DNA from 2 places in the Bacillus sp. AP8 genome. Region 2 is predicted to be linked to the other one. Evidence: predicted binding sites of a transcription regulator. Region 2 holds the regulator's gene; the other holds the start of a gene.
What was found. Region 2 encodes LexA, which represses DNA repair genes until DNA is damaged. Its sites were predicted from a motif close to CGAACATATGTTCG; they were not measured.

Region 1: the regulator LexA is predicted to act here: its motif matches at 5,024-5,037, upstream of parE (DNA topoisomerase IV subunit B).

Annotation. Positions count from the first base shown of each region.
Region 1 covers NZ_CAPG01000027.1:281,040-288,921, reverse strand. Annotated here, with positions in the region: gene BN349_RS06120 (amino acid carrier protein) at 1-115, opposite strand, end outside; gene parC (DNA topoisomerase IV subunit A) at 518-2,953, opposite strand; gene parE (DNA topoisomerase IV subunit B) at 2,957-4,939, opposite strand; gene BN349_RS06100 (CoA-binding protein) at 5,573-5,986, opposite strand; gene BN349_RS06095 (purine/pyrimidine permease) at 6,077-7,366, opposite strand; gene plsY (glycerol-3-phosphate 1-O-acyltransferase PlsY) at 7,537-7,882, shown strand, end outside.
Region 2 covers NZ_CAPG01000036.1:178,685-186,566, reverse strand. Annotated here, with positions in the region: gene BN349_RS24875 (N-acetylmuramoyl-L-alanine amidase) at 283-957, shown strand; gene lexA (transcriptional repressor LexA) at 1,056-1,679, opposite strand; gene yneA (cell division suppressor protein YneA) at 1,846-2,154, shown strand; gene BN349_RS10115 (YneB family resolvase-like protein) at 2,199-2,858, shown strand; gene BN349_RS10110 (DUF896 domain-containing protein) at 2,933-3,172, shown strand; gene tkt (transketolase) at 3,367-5,367, shown strand; gene sirA (sporulation inhibitor of replication protein SirA) at 5,561-6,013, shown strand; gene BN349_RS10095 (YneF family protein) at 6,099-6,314, shown strand; gene BN349_RS26115 (hypothetical protein) at 6,863-7,018, shown strand; gene BN349_RS10085 (prohibitin family protein) at 6,996-7,844, shown strand.

The DNA of each region.
Region 1 (7,882 bases), on a different contig from region 2:
AGCGAAATTGTACGAAGTCTGTTTTAATTGAAAAGAACAAACCCAAGGATAATAATACTGCAATTAGTATGTACGTCAAAATACCATTATTAATGTTTTCTAAAATGCTAATCAAATTGTGTCCTCCATTTTCTAAATATTTGTGATAATCGTTATATTAATATAACAATTAGCCTACTATAATAATCTATCATTAAAATGGTATTTCCATCAAGCATTAAATATAAAATCCATAAACTGTTTATTTTTACTAATCTGTATGACCGCTTACAATATTTCCTTTTATTTACTTTTAATCAACGTTATACTATTATGCGAAAATCGGGTTTATTCTACCTAAATCATTTTGGTTAGAAACCTTAACACAGCTTGTGAAATCAAGAGCACATCTTGATTTATGAACAGCAAAAAAGCTGAAAGTACATTGCAATCTAACATAAATAGTTTGCAACAAACTTACAGCTTTTATTAATGAAAACTTATTCTAGATGAAAAAAAATAATTAAGAATGACTAGTCTATTCTCCAACTTCAGCTTTATTTATGGCCCAAAGTTTTTCAACATTGCCACTATCGGCAACATCAATGAGAAAAGACCCATTAGAATAACGATCCGAATAACTTAATGTACTCAAACCTACTTTTTCTACATGACCTCTCGATGTGAATAATAGAATTTCTTCCGTTTCTTTACCTATAGTCATTCCTACTATACGATGAGGATCTTTCTTCAATTCACGAAGCATTATCAAACCACGCTTCGCTCGCGTACCTTTATCGAATTCCTTCAATTTCATCTTTTTAATAGCACCACGATGTGTGGCTACAATCACAAGTTCTTCTTTGTCGTCAGAAATCAAACATCCGTTAACTACATAATCGTTTTCCTTAAGATTTATACCTTTAACACCAGCCGCACGAACCCCGACAATATTTACTTCTTCTTCAGAGAACCATAGACTATAACCTAAATGTGTGGCTAAAAAGACATCTTTCGTTCCATCTGTGAGATACACTGCAAGCAATTCATCATCATCTTTTAAATTTACAGCTACAAGAGGTTTTGAATAACGTTGAGCTTTATATTGAGATAATTCTGTTCGTTTAACCATACCATTTTTCGTTATAAACAATAAATATTCCTGTGTTTGGAAATCTTTTACATTGATCACATTAACAATCATTTCATCGCGTTCTATCGGTATGATATTTGCAACGTGTTGTCCGATTTCCTTCCATCTGATGTCTGGTAGTTGATGAACCGGACAGAATAAATAATTTCCTTTATTTGTGAATAATAAAAGATGATCGGTTGTATTTACCTCTTCTTGATACAACAACAAATCGGTTTCTTTCATACCGAAATCTTGACCGCCAGATGCTGCATAGGAACGTGGTGATGTACGTTTTACATAACCTTCCTTCGTAACTGTAACAATGACATCCTCACTAGCAACTAATACCTCTAAATTAATCACGATGTCTTCAATTTCATGTTCAATTTTTGATAAACGCTCATCGTTGTATTGCTTTTTGACAGCTTTTAATTCTTTTTTTATAACAGATAAAAGCTTTTTGTCACTTTCTAAAATCGATAAAAGCTCGGCAATTTTTGCTTTTAATTCTTCTTGCTCTGCTTGTAGTGCTGTAATATCCGTATTCGTTAAGCGATAAAGCTGTAAAGAAACAATTGCTTCGGCTTGTGCTTCAGAAAACTGGAACTTAGCTATTAAATTATTCTTTGCATCCCTTTTATCTTGAGATGCACGAATTGTAGCAATGACTTCATCTAAAATAGATAAAGCTTTCATTAATCCTTCAACAATATGCTCGCGATCGCGCGCTTTTTGTAATTCATACTTAGAACGATTCGTAACTACCTCTTTACGATGTTCAATATAGGCGTCTAATAAAGAACATAAGCCCATTAAAACAGGTCGCTTTCGATGAATTGCTACCATATTAAAATTATATGGAACCTGCAAATCGGTGTTTTTATACAAATAATGTAAGACACCTTGTGGATCAGCATCTTTCTTTAATTCAATAACAATTCTTAGACCTGTTCGATCCGTTTCATCACGAATTTCAGAAATACCTTCCACTTTACGATCGATTCGTAGCTCATCCATTTTTTTTACTAAGTTTGCTTTGTTCACTTCATACGGGATTTCTGTTATAACAATTTGTTGTTTCCCACCACGAACAGTTTCAACATCTGTCTTACCACGAATGATTATTTTCCCTTTACCCGTTTCGTATGCCTTTTTAATACCTTCAATCCCTTGAATAATTCCACCAGTTGGAAAATCTGGTCCTTTTATGACCGTCATTAATTCATCGACTGTACAATTCGGGTTATCCATTCTCATCATTGCTGCATCAATAACTTCTCCAAGCTGATGAGGCGGAATTTCTGTTGCATAACCAGCAGAAATTCCGGTAGAACCGTTGACTAATAAAGCTGGGAACATAGCTGGAAGAACTACAGGTTCTTCTGCCGTATCGTCGAAATTAGGAACAAAATCGACCGTTCTTTTTTCAATATCTCTTAACAGTTCACTTGAAATGGCTGATAAACGTGCTTCAGTATAACGCATAGCAGCAGGTGGATCACCATCAACACTACCGTTATTTCCATGCATTTCTACTAAAACTTTTCTAAGTTTCCAATCTTGACTCATACGTACCATAGCATCATATACAGAAGAGTCACCATGTGGATGATAATTTCCAATTACATTACCAACAGTTTTCGCCGATTTACGAAAAGGCTTCTCATTGGTATTACCTTCTGTATGCATGGCAAATAAAATACGTCGTTGTACCGGTTTAAGACCGTCTCTAGCATCTGGGAGTGCACGATCTTGAATAATATATTTACTATAACGTCCAAAGCGATCACCAATTACTTCCTCAAGAGGCAAGTCGCGATATTTCTCAACTGTTGACAAGTCTTACACCCCTTCCTCAGAAATAATCATATTAGTATTGTCTAAAATATTATCTTCCTCTTCCAAACCAAAGGCAACATGCGATTCTATCCACTTCCTACGTGGTTCTACCTTATCACCCATTAATGTTGTAACACGACGTTCCGCACGAGCAGCATCATCAATTAATACTCGAATCAATGTTCTTGATTCTGGGTTCATTGTAGTATCCCATAATTGGTCTGCATTCATCTCACCAAGACCTTTATATCGTTGAAGGACAGCTCCTTTACCCACTTTTTTCATTACATCTTGCAAATCATCATCATTCCAGGCATATTCTATTACCGCTTTTTTTCCTAAACCTTTGCTCACTTTATATAGTGGCGGAAGGGCAATAAAAACCTTCCCGTGTTCTATTAATGGTTTCATATAACGATAAAAGAAAGTTAGAAGTAATACTTGAATATGAGCACCATCTGTATCGGCATCCGTCATGATAACAACTTTGTCGTAATTAATATCTTCAATATTGAAATCAGGTCCTACTCCTCCACCAATTGCGTGGATAATTGTATTGATTTCTTCATTTTTAAATATATCTTGAAGCTTAGCTTTTTCAGTATTAATTACCTTACCTCGTAAAGGCAGAATTGCTTGGAAACGACGATCACGACCTTGTTTTGCAGAGCCACCTGCAGAATCACCCTCAACGAGATATAATTCATTTTTCTTCGGGTTACGTGATTGAGCTGGAGTCAGTTTCCCTGAAAGAATAGTTTCTCCTTTTTTACGCTTCTTACCACTTCTCGCTTCTTCTCGAGCTTTTCGAGCAGCCTCACGAGCTTGGAATGCTTTAAAAGCCTTTTTTATTAGTAATGCTGCTGTCTCAGGATTTTCTTGAAGGAAATAAGCTAAATGCTCTGATACAACGCTATCTACGCAGGATCTTGCTTCACTAGTACCAAGCTTACTTTTTGTTTGACCTTCAAATTGAAGCAACTCTTCGGGAATTCTGACAGAAATAATAGCTGCTAAGCCTTCACGTATATCTGTTCCTTCTAAATTCTTATCTTTCTCCTTTAATAAACCAGTTTTGCGCGCATACTCGTTAAAAACACGAGTCATTGCTGTTTTCGCACCTACTTCATGCGTTCCACCATCTTTCGTGCGGACATTATTAACAAAGCTTAGAATATTTTCTGAAAATCCATCATTAAACTGAAACGCAAAATCAACGTCTATTCCATTATTTTGACCGTTTATCGTAATAACATCATGTAACGAATCACGTTCTTCATTTAAATATTCCACGAAAGCCTGTAAACCATTTTCGTAGAAATAGGCTTCTTTTTCACCATTACGCTCATCAATTAATTCAATTTTCATACCTTTCAAAAGAAACGCTGCTTCTCTTAAACGTTCGGATAGTGTTTCATAATTAAACACAACTGTCGAAAAAATCGTTGCGTCTGGTTTAAAATGGATCGTTGTTCCCGTACTATTTGTTTTTCCTTTTTTCTCTAAAGTAGTTACTGGATTTCCACCATTTTCGAATCTTTGTTCATAAATTGAACCATCTCTTTTTATTGTTACGACAAGCCATTCAGATAAAGCATTTACTACAGAAGCACCTACTCCGTGTAAACCACCACTAGTATTGTATCCTCCTTGTCCGAACTTACCGCCTGCATGTAATACTGTTAAAATTACTTCAGGTGTTGGTTTACCTAATTTATGCATACCTGTTGGCATTCCGCGACCTTTATCTATAACACTAACACTATTATCTTTGTGTAACTTAATAATAATATGATTTCCATAGCCTGCAAGCGCTTCATCTACTGAGTTATCTACAATTTCATATACTAAATGATGTAGGCCTCTTGCATCGGTACTTCCTATATACATACCAGGTCTTTTTCTTACTGCCTCAAGTCCTTCTAATACTTGTATGGCATCATCATTATACTCAAATTGTTTTGTACTATTTGTTGCCACTAACATTCTCCTTCCACAAGCAAATCTACATTACTCTATATTTGCTTGAAAGTAAAACTAATATGTAATATGTTATATTATAACACAACAAGAACATCTGTTCGATATTCTTTCGTTTAGCTCCTTGCCTATTGTATCGCTAAATTTTATTTTCACAAATATGTAAACTTTACTTGGTTTTTTTTCTTTGATTTTACAACATTAGTGATAGTAACATAAATAAAACATTAATATGCAATATTTTTATATGATTTCTAGAAAAAAACTCACATACCTTCATTTGTTTTCACATTTATGTTTAAAATATTAAAAAATCTCCTAAAAAATACTGAGTAGGTGCTACTACAGATAGATTTTTTAATTGGCTGTTTTCGCATATTTTGTTGCCAATGAACAAGTACCATGTTGCTCGCTTAATAATGCGCGGGCGGTGAGGCGCCTCATGAATAAATATCACTTCATCTACTTTTCTATATGCTAAAAATAGAAAAAGGGTGTCAAAGAAGACCATTCTTTAATGACACCCTAAAATAAAGTGAAAATATAATCCGTTTCTATCAAGTGCTAACTCACACGAAAAACATCTTTGATTCTACTTCGTTTTAAGGAACAGTTCAGCCTAATTTGCATAATATTTCATTATCTTGTAATAGCATGCTCCACCTTAATACATCGATCCATAATGACAGTGTAACCTTTTTCTTTTAAAAATTGATAAGCTTCCTCATTTTCTACACCTAATTGTGCCCAAAATACATCAGCATCCATTTCATCAAATTCTTTCGCTAGTTCTGGAAGAAATTCGGAACGTCTAAAGATATTAACAATATCAATATGTCCTTCTATTTCCTTTAATGAATTTACTGCCTTTCTTCCTAACACTTCATCAACTGCTGGATTAACTGGGATAATTTCATAACCACTATCTTGCATGGCTTTTGATACCATGTAGGAAGTTCTCTCAGGATTATTAGACAAACCTACAACCGCTATAGTCTTAGCCTTTTTTAATATTTTCCCTATCTCTTCTCTTGATGGGTTTTCAATATTCATTCATATCGTCCTTTCTTTTCCATACTTTAATACCATTATGAATCATGATGTAAAATCTTTATGTATTAGATTAGAAATGTAAAGCTACATTTACTTTGAACGGTACTTTTTCTTTACTAATTTTAACCCTTGTTCGCCACATATACAAATGATAGTACCAATAATCAAACCGTTAGATAACAACGATATGAGGACTGGATGTAACCCATTGAACGCTTCAGTAGGTATAAACATGATACCCACTCCACTTAATAAGGATACTCCAATTATCATTCTCGTATTTGTTAAATCTTTTTGTATATCACTTAATGCCATACTGAGCATTCCTGCGAAGATAACAAAGCTAACTGAATATCCTACAGCTGGTGGCATTGCCGCAAAAACACTCATAATTGGTGGAAAAAAGCTTATGATGACAACAGCAATACTAGCTAAAATAAATGGTAGTTTAGAAGTTATACCTGTGGCTTGAATGAATCCTCCTGCACCTGAAATCGGTACAGAGCCTATTGTGCTAAACATTCCCGCTAATCCTTGAATAATACCACTAATTATACCTGTACGATTTACATTCGTTTGATCCACTTCCACATTCATACCTTTTAAAATGTTTTCTGTAATACGAATACTTGCGATCATATTAGCAATCAAAAGAATCGTAACAAACAACGCTGACACAATCATCCCGGTATTAAAAATAGGCTTCCCAAAAGCAAACAAATCAGGAAAAGACAAAATAGAAATCCCTGATAACTTAGGAGTTGGCGCTAAACCAAATAGTAAAAATAAGCACCATCCGACTACTAAAGCCAAAAGTATTGCATATTGTTTAATAAAACGAATTTTATTTTTGGTAAACCAAATGGTAATGGCTACAATGAATACACTTAATAATAGCATTTTCATATTAACAGTAGATTGAGAGTTTCCTAGACCCATCATCCCCTTTGCAAACGAACTGCTGAGTTGCAGAACGAGTAACAGCAAATACACACCTGTTACCGTAGGTGTAAATAAATGACTTAGTTTTTCAATTATTCCAAATGCACTTAATAAAATAAAAAAGATACTTCCAGCAATTAATGCCCCTTGAAGTGCTTGTAATGTCTCTAAATGTGATGTAAACAGTGTAGTCGACAAACCAGCATATAAAGCAAAAACTCCCCACCATAAGCCTGCTGGACCTTCATTAATTGGAAGTTTGTGACCGAAAAGGATTTGTAATAATGCCGCTAATCCTAAAATAAACACGGCGCGTTGAATAAATCCAGCCGTTTCAACAGTATTTAGTTGAAATAGTGCGGCAACTGCAATAGGCGCTACAATTGAGCTTGAAAACATGAAGGCAACCCATTGAACTGATGATAAAAATAATTTCATTTTCATTTCCCCTACTTTTAATTCGCAATATGATTCTCTGGATGATTTACGAAGAAAATCTTACAAATTATTTAATGATATAAACAAATTTTAAGACTTTAAATGGAATTTTACAAATCTCATGGTAAAATAATAACACGAGATTGTGTTAAAGAAAGGGCTTTATAATTATGATGATTTTTTTAGTAGTTATTCTTGCATACCTTCTAGGTAGCATTCCCTCAGGGTTATGGATTGGTAAAATTTTTTATGGGAAAGATATTCGTCAGTATGGTAGTGGGAATTTAGGTGGAACGAACACTTTTAGAACACTTGGGAAAAAAGCAGGTTTAACAGTGACCATTATGGATGTTTTAAAAGGTACACTTGCCACTTTTTTACCTTTTTTCTTGGGTGTAGACATACACCCATTAATTCCGGGAGCAATTGCTGTACTGGGACATATATACCCTGTATTTGCAGGCTTTAAGGGTGGAAAAGCTGTTGCCACTTCTGCTGGAATTATTTTAGGCTTTG
Region 2 (7,882 bases):
GAACTCCTTATAAAACAAATTCATAATTATAGTATAATTCCATTTTTCAATAGATTCTTTTATAGTGGTGAACATTCTTTGAATAATTAAGAATTCTTCTCATTTTATTCCACTTTAAAATAGCTCTTTCCAACATGGGGGGATAGTAGGAGTAAAAAGAAGCCTTTTTTTAATCAATAGGATATAGTACAAGCCATTTGATAGAACTTAACATAGATTACCTTGAGGTGATTGTATGGTGAGTACTCGTAAGTATTTGGTATCTGATTCAGTTGCTGAAAGATTTACGTATGGGAAAGGAAATATAAAAAATATATCACAATACATGAAACGGATAATACAAGTAATGGAGCTAATGCTGATGCACATGCACGTTTGCAAGCAAATGGCAATATTAGAGAAGCATCATGGCATTGGCAAGTTGATGATAAAGAAGCGATACAGTCATTTGAGCATACTTGGATGTGTTGGGCGGCGGGTACAACGAAAGGTAATAAGGAATCGATTCATATAGAAATTTGTGTAAATAGCGATGGGAATTATCAAAAAGCAGTGCAAAATGCAGCAGCATTAACGAAGATAATAATGAGAGATGAAAATATTTCAATTGAAAATGTTGTTCAGCATAATTATTGGAGTGGGAAAAATTGTCCAAAGATTATGAGAAGCGGTTCGAATGTAACTTGGATTGATTTCAAAAAATTGTTCTCAAATTCTAACTCTAATAGCAAGGAGAAGGAGGATGTTCACGTGTACCAACCGAGTAATGCCACAATGATTAACTCAACTGCTATGGTTTTACAAAGTTTTGAAAATAAAGACGTACATGGTGATTTAGCAATTAGTCCTGCCCATAGAGAAAAATTAGTAAAAGGGGAATTATCGCTAGACGATGCTATTGCATTAATCTATGTAGCTTTATATCGAGGATTAATTCAAGGAAATAAATTAAAATAAGTTTACTCTTATTATTGTTACGACTAAATTTAAATACAATAAAAAAGATTCAAATGTTTAGCCTTAATGCTAACTTTTGAATCTTTTTTATATTGTACTTAATGAATTTCTCGGTATAAACCGATGACTTTTCCTAAAATTGATACTTTTTCTAAGATAATTGGTTCTAACGAAGAGTTTTCAGGTTGTAAGCGGAAATAATTTCTTTCCTTAAAGAATCGTTTAACCGTTGCTTCATCCTCTTCAGTCATCGCAACAACAATTTCACCATTTAGAGCTGTACTTTGTTGTCGGACAATAACGTAATCTCCGTCATGTATGCCAGCTTCTATCATACTATCTCCTGATATCTCTAGCATAAATACTTGTTGATCGTAACCAGCTAGATGTTCTGGTAAAGGAAAATATTCCTCAACATTCTCAATAGCAGTAATAGGTTGTCCTGCCGTTACCTTACCAATTAACGGTACATTTACGACCTTGCGTTTTGGTATTAAGGATTCTTCCTCTAAGTCTAGTATTTCAATTGCACGAGGTTTAGTAGGATCTCTTCTTATTAAACCTTTTGCTTCTAATCTAGCCAAATGTCCGTGAACAGTGGAGCTTGAAGCTAAACCGACTGCTTCACCAATTTCTCGTACAGACGGTGGATAGCCTTTCTGGTTTACTTCATCTTTTATAAAATCAAGAATATCTTGTTGCCTTTTAGATAATTTGCTCATCGATACACCCCCACTTCAATGTCTATAAGAAGATTATAACATGGAAGAAAAAGAGATACAAACATATGTTTGAATTATATATTGACGAAAACAAATGTTCGTATTATAATTCGAAATATAAGAAATACGAACAAATATTCGGTGTTGAGAAAAGGAGAAATATTTTATGAAACATTTTATTGTAAGAAATTCATTTTCCCTTATTTTAATTGGCCTATTTTTATTATTTTCTATTACATCTTTATATAAATTTGGTTCGGATAACTCTAGTAACTATGTAGAAATCACAGTGTCTCAAGGTGATACTTTGTGGAACATTGCAGAAAAATATAAAGATAATAATATCGGTACTCCGAAATTTATTGCTATTATTGAGAAAGTAAACAATTTAAATGGTGAAGTGCTAAAAGCTGGTGATGTATTAGTTATCCCAGTAAAAGAAAATCATAGAACGCAATTATCTATGAACCAATAGCAATGGCACATTTTTAACGCCATAGTTTTGAAAGGTTGTAAAGAATGAAACGAGCTATCATATATTGTCGAGTAAGTACAGAAAAGGAAACACAAGAAACCTCTTTAAAAAGACAGGAACAAGAACTTAATCAATTAGCGCATCAATTATCGTTTGAAGTCGTTAAAATTATTAGTGAAAAAGAAAGTGGCTATCAATTAAACCGTGATGGAGTATTTGAATTACTAGATTGCATAAAAGAGAATGATATAGATGCTATATTGATTCAAGATGAAACTCGGCTAGGAAGAGGAAATGCTAAAATAGCATTATTACATTGTATAGTGAAAGAAGGAGTCAAGATTTATACTCATTCCCATCAAGGGGAAATGGAATTTTCTGAGTCAGATTCTATGGTCTTGCAAATTGTCGGGATTGTAGAAGAATATCAAAGAAAATTACATAATATGAAGATTAGCCGTGGTATGAAAAAAGCCGTTGATAATGGTTATAAACCACAAAAAAATATCAAAAACCAAGATCAGTCAAAAGGCCCTGAAAAGAAAATAGTTCCAATTCAAGAAATCATACGTCTTCGTGAAAATGGTTTAACTTTTTCTGAAATTGCAGCTACTTTAAGAGGATTTGGTTATCAAGTTTCTAAAGCAACGGTTAATCGAAGATATTTGGAATATATGGAATCATTACCTGAACATGAGGAGTAAAACTTGATACATATTTTAATTTCTTATAATATGACAGTATTAATAAGTTTTTTTGAAAATGAAGGAGCGTTTATATGCTGTCAAAAGATAAAATTGCAAGAATCAATGAATTAGCTAAAAAGTCTAAAACAACAGGATTAACACCTGCTGAAGCTAAAGAACAATCAAAATTACGTAGTGAATATTTACAAACATTTAGAAAATCAATGTCAGATACTATCGAGCATTTAAAAGTTATAGATCCAGAAGGTAATGATGTAACACCTGATAGAGTAAAGAGAATTCAAGAACAAAAAAGGAAAAATCTACATTGATAGGTGTTAATTGGAGAAGGGTGCTTTTGTATGCATCCTTTTTGTTTTGAGAATCATAAGTACACATATATATTTGTGTCTTTTTTATAAAAATATATTACATTTTTCACTATATGTTCACGTTTTATATTGTCTTTCTTATATAACAAATATAATATAAGAAGGAATAAACTTATCTATGGAAGGAAGTATTAATATTGAAAAACGTAGATCAACTTTCCATCAATAGCATCCGTACATTGTCAATTGATGCGATTGAAAAAGCAAATTCAGGACACCCTGGAATGCCTATGGGTGCCGCACCAATGGCATATACTTTATGGACTAAACACATGAATCACAATCCGAAAAATCCTAAATGGTTCAATAGAGATCGTTTTGTATTATCTGCTGGACATGGATCAGCATTATTATACAGTCTGCTACACCTAGCAAAGTATGATGTAAGTCTACAAGATTTGAAAGAATTCCGTCAATGGGGAAGTAAAACTCCAGGACACCCTGAATTTGGGCATACACCAGGTGTAGAAGCTACTACGGGTCCTCTAGGACAAGGTATTTCTATGGCTGTAGGTATGGCGATGGCTGAGCGTCATTTAGCTTCTAAATATAATAAAGAAGGCTATGAAGTAGTAGATCATTTTACATATAGTATCTGTGGTGATGGAGATTTAATGGAAGGTGTTTCTGCTGAAGCTTCTTCATTAGCTGGTCACTTACAATTAGGCCGTCTTATTGTTTTATATGATTCAAATGATATTTCTTTAGATGGTGAGTTAAGCCAATCATTTAGCGAAAGTATTGAAGAAAGATATAAGGCGTATGGATGGCAATATATTAAAGTGAATGATGGTAATGATATAGAAGAGTTATCTAATGCTCTTGAAGCAGCAAAACAAGATTTAACAAAGCCAACAATGATCGAAGTTAAAACTGTTATTGGTTTTGGTTCTCCAAATCGTGCTGGTTCATCTTCCGCACATGGTATGCCACTAGGTGCTGATGAGCTAAAATTAACAAAAGAAGCTTATAAATGGACATTTGAAGAAGATTTCTATGTACCAGAAGAAGTTTATGCACATTTTGAAAAAACATGTGTTGAGGCAGGTACTTCAAAAGAAGCGGAATGGAATGAATTATTTGCTGCATATAAAGAACAATATCCTGAGTTAGCAAATGAATTAAGTGCTGCTATTAACAATGAACTTCCGACTAATTGGGATAAAGATATTCCTGTTTATGAAGAAGGAAAAAGCCTAGCATCACGTGCATCTAGTGGTGAAGTAATTAATGGAATTGCGAAAAATCTACCTTCATTCTTTGGTGGATCAGCTGACTTAGCTGGATCTAATAAAACAATGATTAATGGTGCAGGAGATTTCTTACCAGGTAACTATCAAGGAAGAAATATCTGGTTTGGTGTTCGTGAATTTGCAATGGGTGCTGCATTAAATGGTATGGCATTACACGGAGGATTAAAAGTATTCGGAGGAACTTTCTTTGTATTCTCTGACTATGTTCGTCCAGCTATTCGTTTATCAGCTTTAATGAATTTACCTGTGACGTATGTATTTACACATGATAGTATTGCGGTTGGTGAAGATGGTCCTACTCATGAGCCAATCGAACAACTTCCATCATTACGTGCAATGCATAATTTATCAGTAATTCGTCCAGCAGATGGAAATGAAACAGCGGCTGCATGGAAGTTAGCAGTTGAATCTACAGATACTCCAACTGTACTAGTATTAACTAGACAAAATCTTCCAACGATTACTCAATCTGCTGATGTAGCATATGAAGGAGTTTCGAAAGGAGCTTACGTTGTTTCACCATCTACTAAAGAACAAGCAGATGCTCTAATCCTAGCTACAGGTTCTGAAGTATCACTAGCAATTGCAGCTCAAAAACAGTTAGCAAGTGAAGGTATTGATGTATCAGTAGTAAGTATGCCATCATGGGATCGTTTTGAGAAGCAATCTAAGGAATACAAAGATTCTGTATTGCCTCCATCAGTAACGAAGAGATTAGGTATTGAGATGGCTGCAACATTTGGTTGGCATAAATATGTAGGATTTGAAGGAGACGTACTTGGCATTGACAAGTGGGGTGCTTCAGCTCCTGGTGAAAAAGTAATGGCTGAATACGGCTTTACAACAGAGAATGTTGTTGCAAAAGTAAAAGCATTATTTTAATAAAAATGAATGAAGATGCTCAATTGATTTGAGCATCTTTTTTTATATAGTGGTGTGAATAATATAATAACATCTCTATTCTGTGAAAATTTTTGGTCATCGACAAAACTAGTGCGATTTTTCAACAAGAATCAGCAATTTCCATAATCAATCCTTTATATACTAAAGTAAAAGGAATGATAGGGGGATTACGATGAGATGTTATCAAATCTATTTAATAGAAGAACAATATGCTAGGCAATATCTAGGAAGAGAAGTCTTGTTTTATGGATTGTTTCAAGATTATCGTAATTCTAGCGGTGCTCAAACACATATTATTGGTCGTCAGATTTTATATATAACAAAGGAGATTCCTGTAAAGAATCTTCAAGAAGAAATGCACAGGCAATTATCATACAATCAGACTATTAAATGTAAAAATGGGGTATATTATGTTAGAATTAATGAAAGTAAATCAAGGTCAAAAAGTACGGCTAAGCTTGAAATCCATAACAGAATGTTATACATTTCAGCGGAAGGAAGCTATGATGCTGAAACCGTTTTATTCGAATGCTTGCGCAAATGTGAAGATAGCTTTATTGCTATTGATATTGAACATAAACGTTATGGCTGGTTAAAGCCGATAAAAGAGAGAAATTTTATTTAATCCTTACAAAAATCCTATGGAATATTGTATAATAACGTGTGGTCTAGTACACTAAATAGTAGACAACTTGAAGGAGGAAATACGTATGACTTGGCTAGCATGGGTTGTTGCTATTGTAGCTTTATTAGCTGGTATAGCAATCGGATTCTTCATCGCACGTAAGTACATGATGAATTATTTGAAAAAGAATCCACCAATCAATGAACAAATGTTACGCATGATGATGATGCAAATGGGACAAAAACCGTCTCAAAAGAAAATTAATCAAATGATGAGTGCTATGAACAAACAAATGAAATAATAAGCCCTCATATTCCATGGGTTTTGACATACTTTGTATAAGCTGAAATTTTACATGAATGGAAGCTTCACATCATTAAAATGGTTAATCATTCACAAAAGACTACCTTCTTGCTCAAATGAGTAAAGGGGTAGTCTTTTGTGTTAATAAAGAAGAATCAGTTTTTGTGTAAGAGGTTGGTGGATAAGTACTAGCTACTTACGCTATGCGCCAAGAAAGCTTACCGTACCGCGGAAAGTAAGCATCATGAAGAGAAGTCAGTTCAATCTATACTCCTTACTTGTTCATAGACAACAAAGATTGTGAAGAGTTAATAAAAAGAAACTTTTGAAACTTTATCGTTGGTGAATCGTATATATGATTAACCATTCTTTTTCATTGCACGAAAGATATTGAGATCTAATAAAATGTATATACCATTATTGTAGTTGATTCATGTAATTAACAGTCTGGAAGTGTTTTTTAAGTGAACAATTCCTTAAATCTATTAGATAGTAATGACTTTTTGGAAAAGGAATGTAAAAATAATAGAAGAGGGAGGAGTGCAAATGAAAGTAATTATAGGTTCTATTATTGTGGTCATTTTTATTTGTATCGGAGTATGGCTAATCTTATCTCCTTCGTTCAAAAGTGTTGGAGATACGGCATATAAGCTAAAAAAGAAGATTGAGGAGGATGACAATGGAAAACGTGACACCGATTAAAAAGGGGAAAAGTCGAAAAATATTAGGAGGAACTATTATTGCTCTTGTTCTAGTAATAGGAGTAGCTGTTACTTCTTTATTTATTGAAAAAATCCCTAATGGTTATGTTGGGGTAGTGTATAGTCCTAATGGTGGTGTACAAAACGATACTTTAAGCCAAGGTTGGCATCTTGTTGGTCTATTCGATAAAGTAACCATTTATCCGATTAGAATGCAAACGGTAAATTATAAAGATATTCAAGTAGCTACTTCAGATGGAAAAAATGTAACCATCGATTTTGCCTACAACTATTCTATTCAACCGGATAAGGTGGTTGATGTATTTAATAAATTCGGCCCAATTCCAGTTGAACAAATTGAAGAGTCTTATATGAAAACAAGACTTTGGGATGCAGGACGAAAAGGAATTGCAAAATATTCAGTAATTGATACGTATGGTGAAAAATCAGCGGAGGCGGCTGTAGCTGTTCAAACGATTTTTTCAGAAGATATTAGTGGTTTAGGTTTTACAGTGGAGGATCTAACTTTAGGGGTACCGAAACCTGATGAATCTACTCAGGCTGCTATTAACAAAAGAGTAGAAGCTGCCCAAGAATTAGAAAGAAAACAAATTGAATTAAACATTGCTAAAGCAGAAGCACAAAAGAAAAAAATCGAAGCACAAGGTATAGCTGAATATAACGAAATCATTAAAAAATCTATTTCTACTGAGGTTATACAAAATAAATGGATTGAAAAATGGGATGGTCAGATGCCTAAAGCAACAGGTTCTAATCAGCTAATACAAATTCCAATTGATGATACAAAAGCTGCTACAACAAAATAAAAATAATCAAAATCCATATGGTGAAGATTTGTATTCAC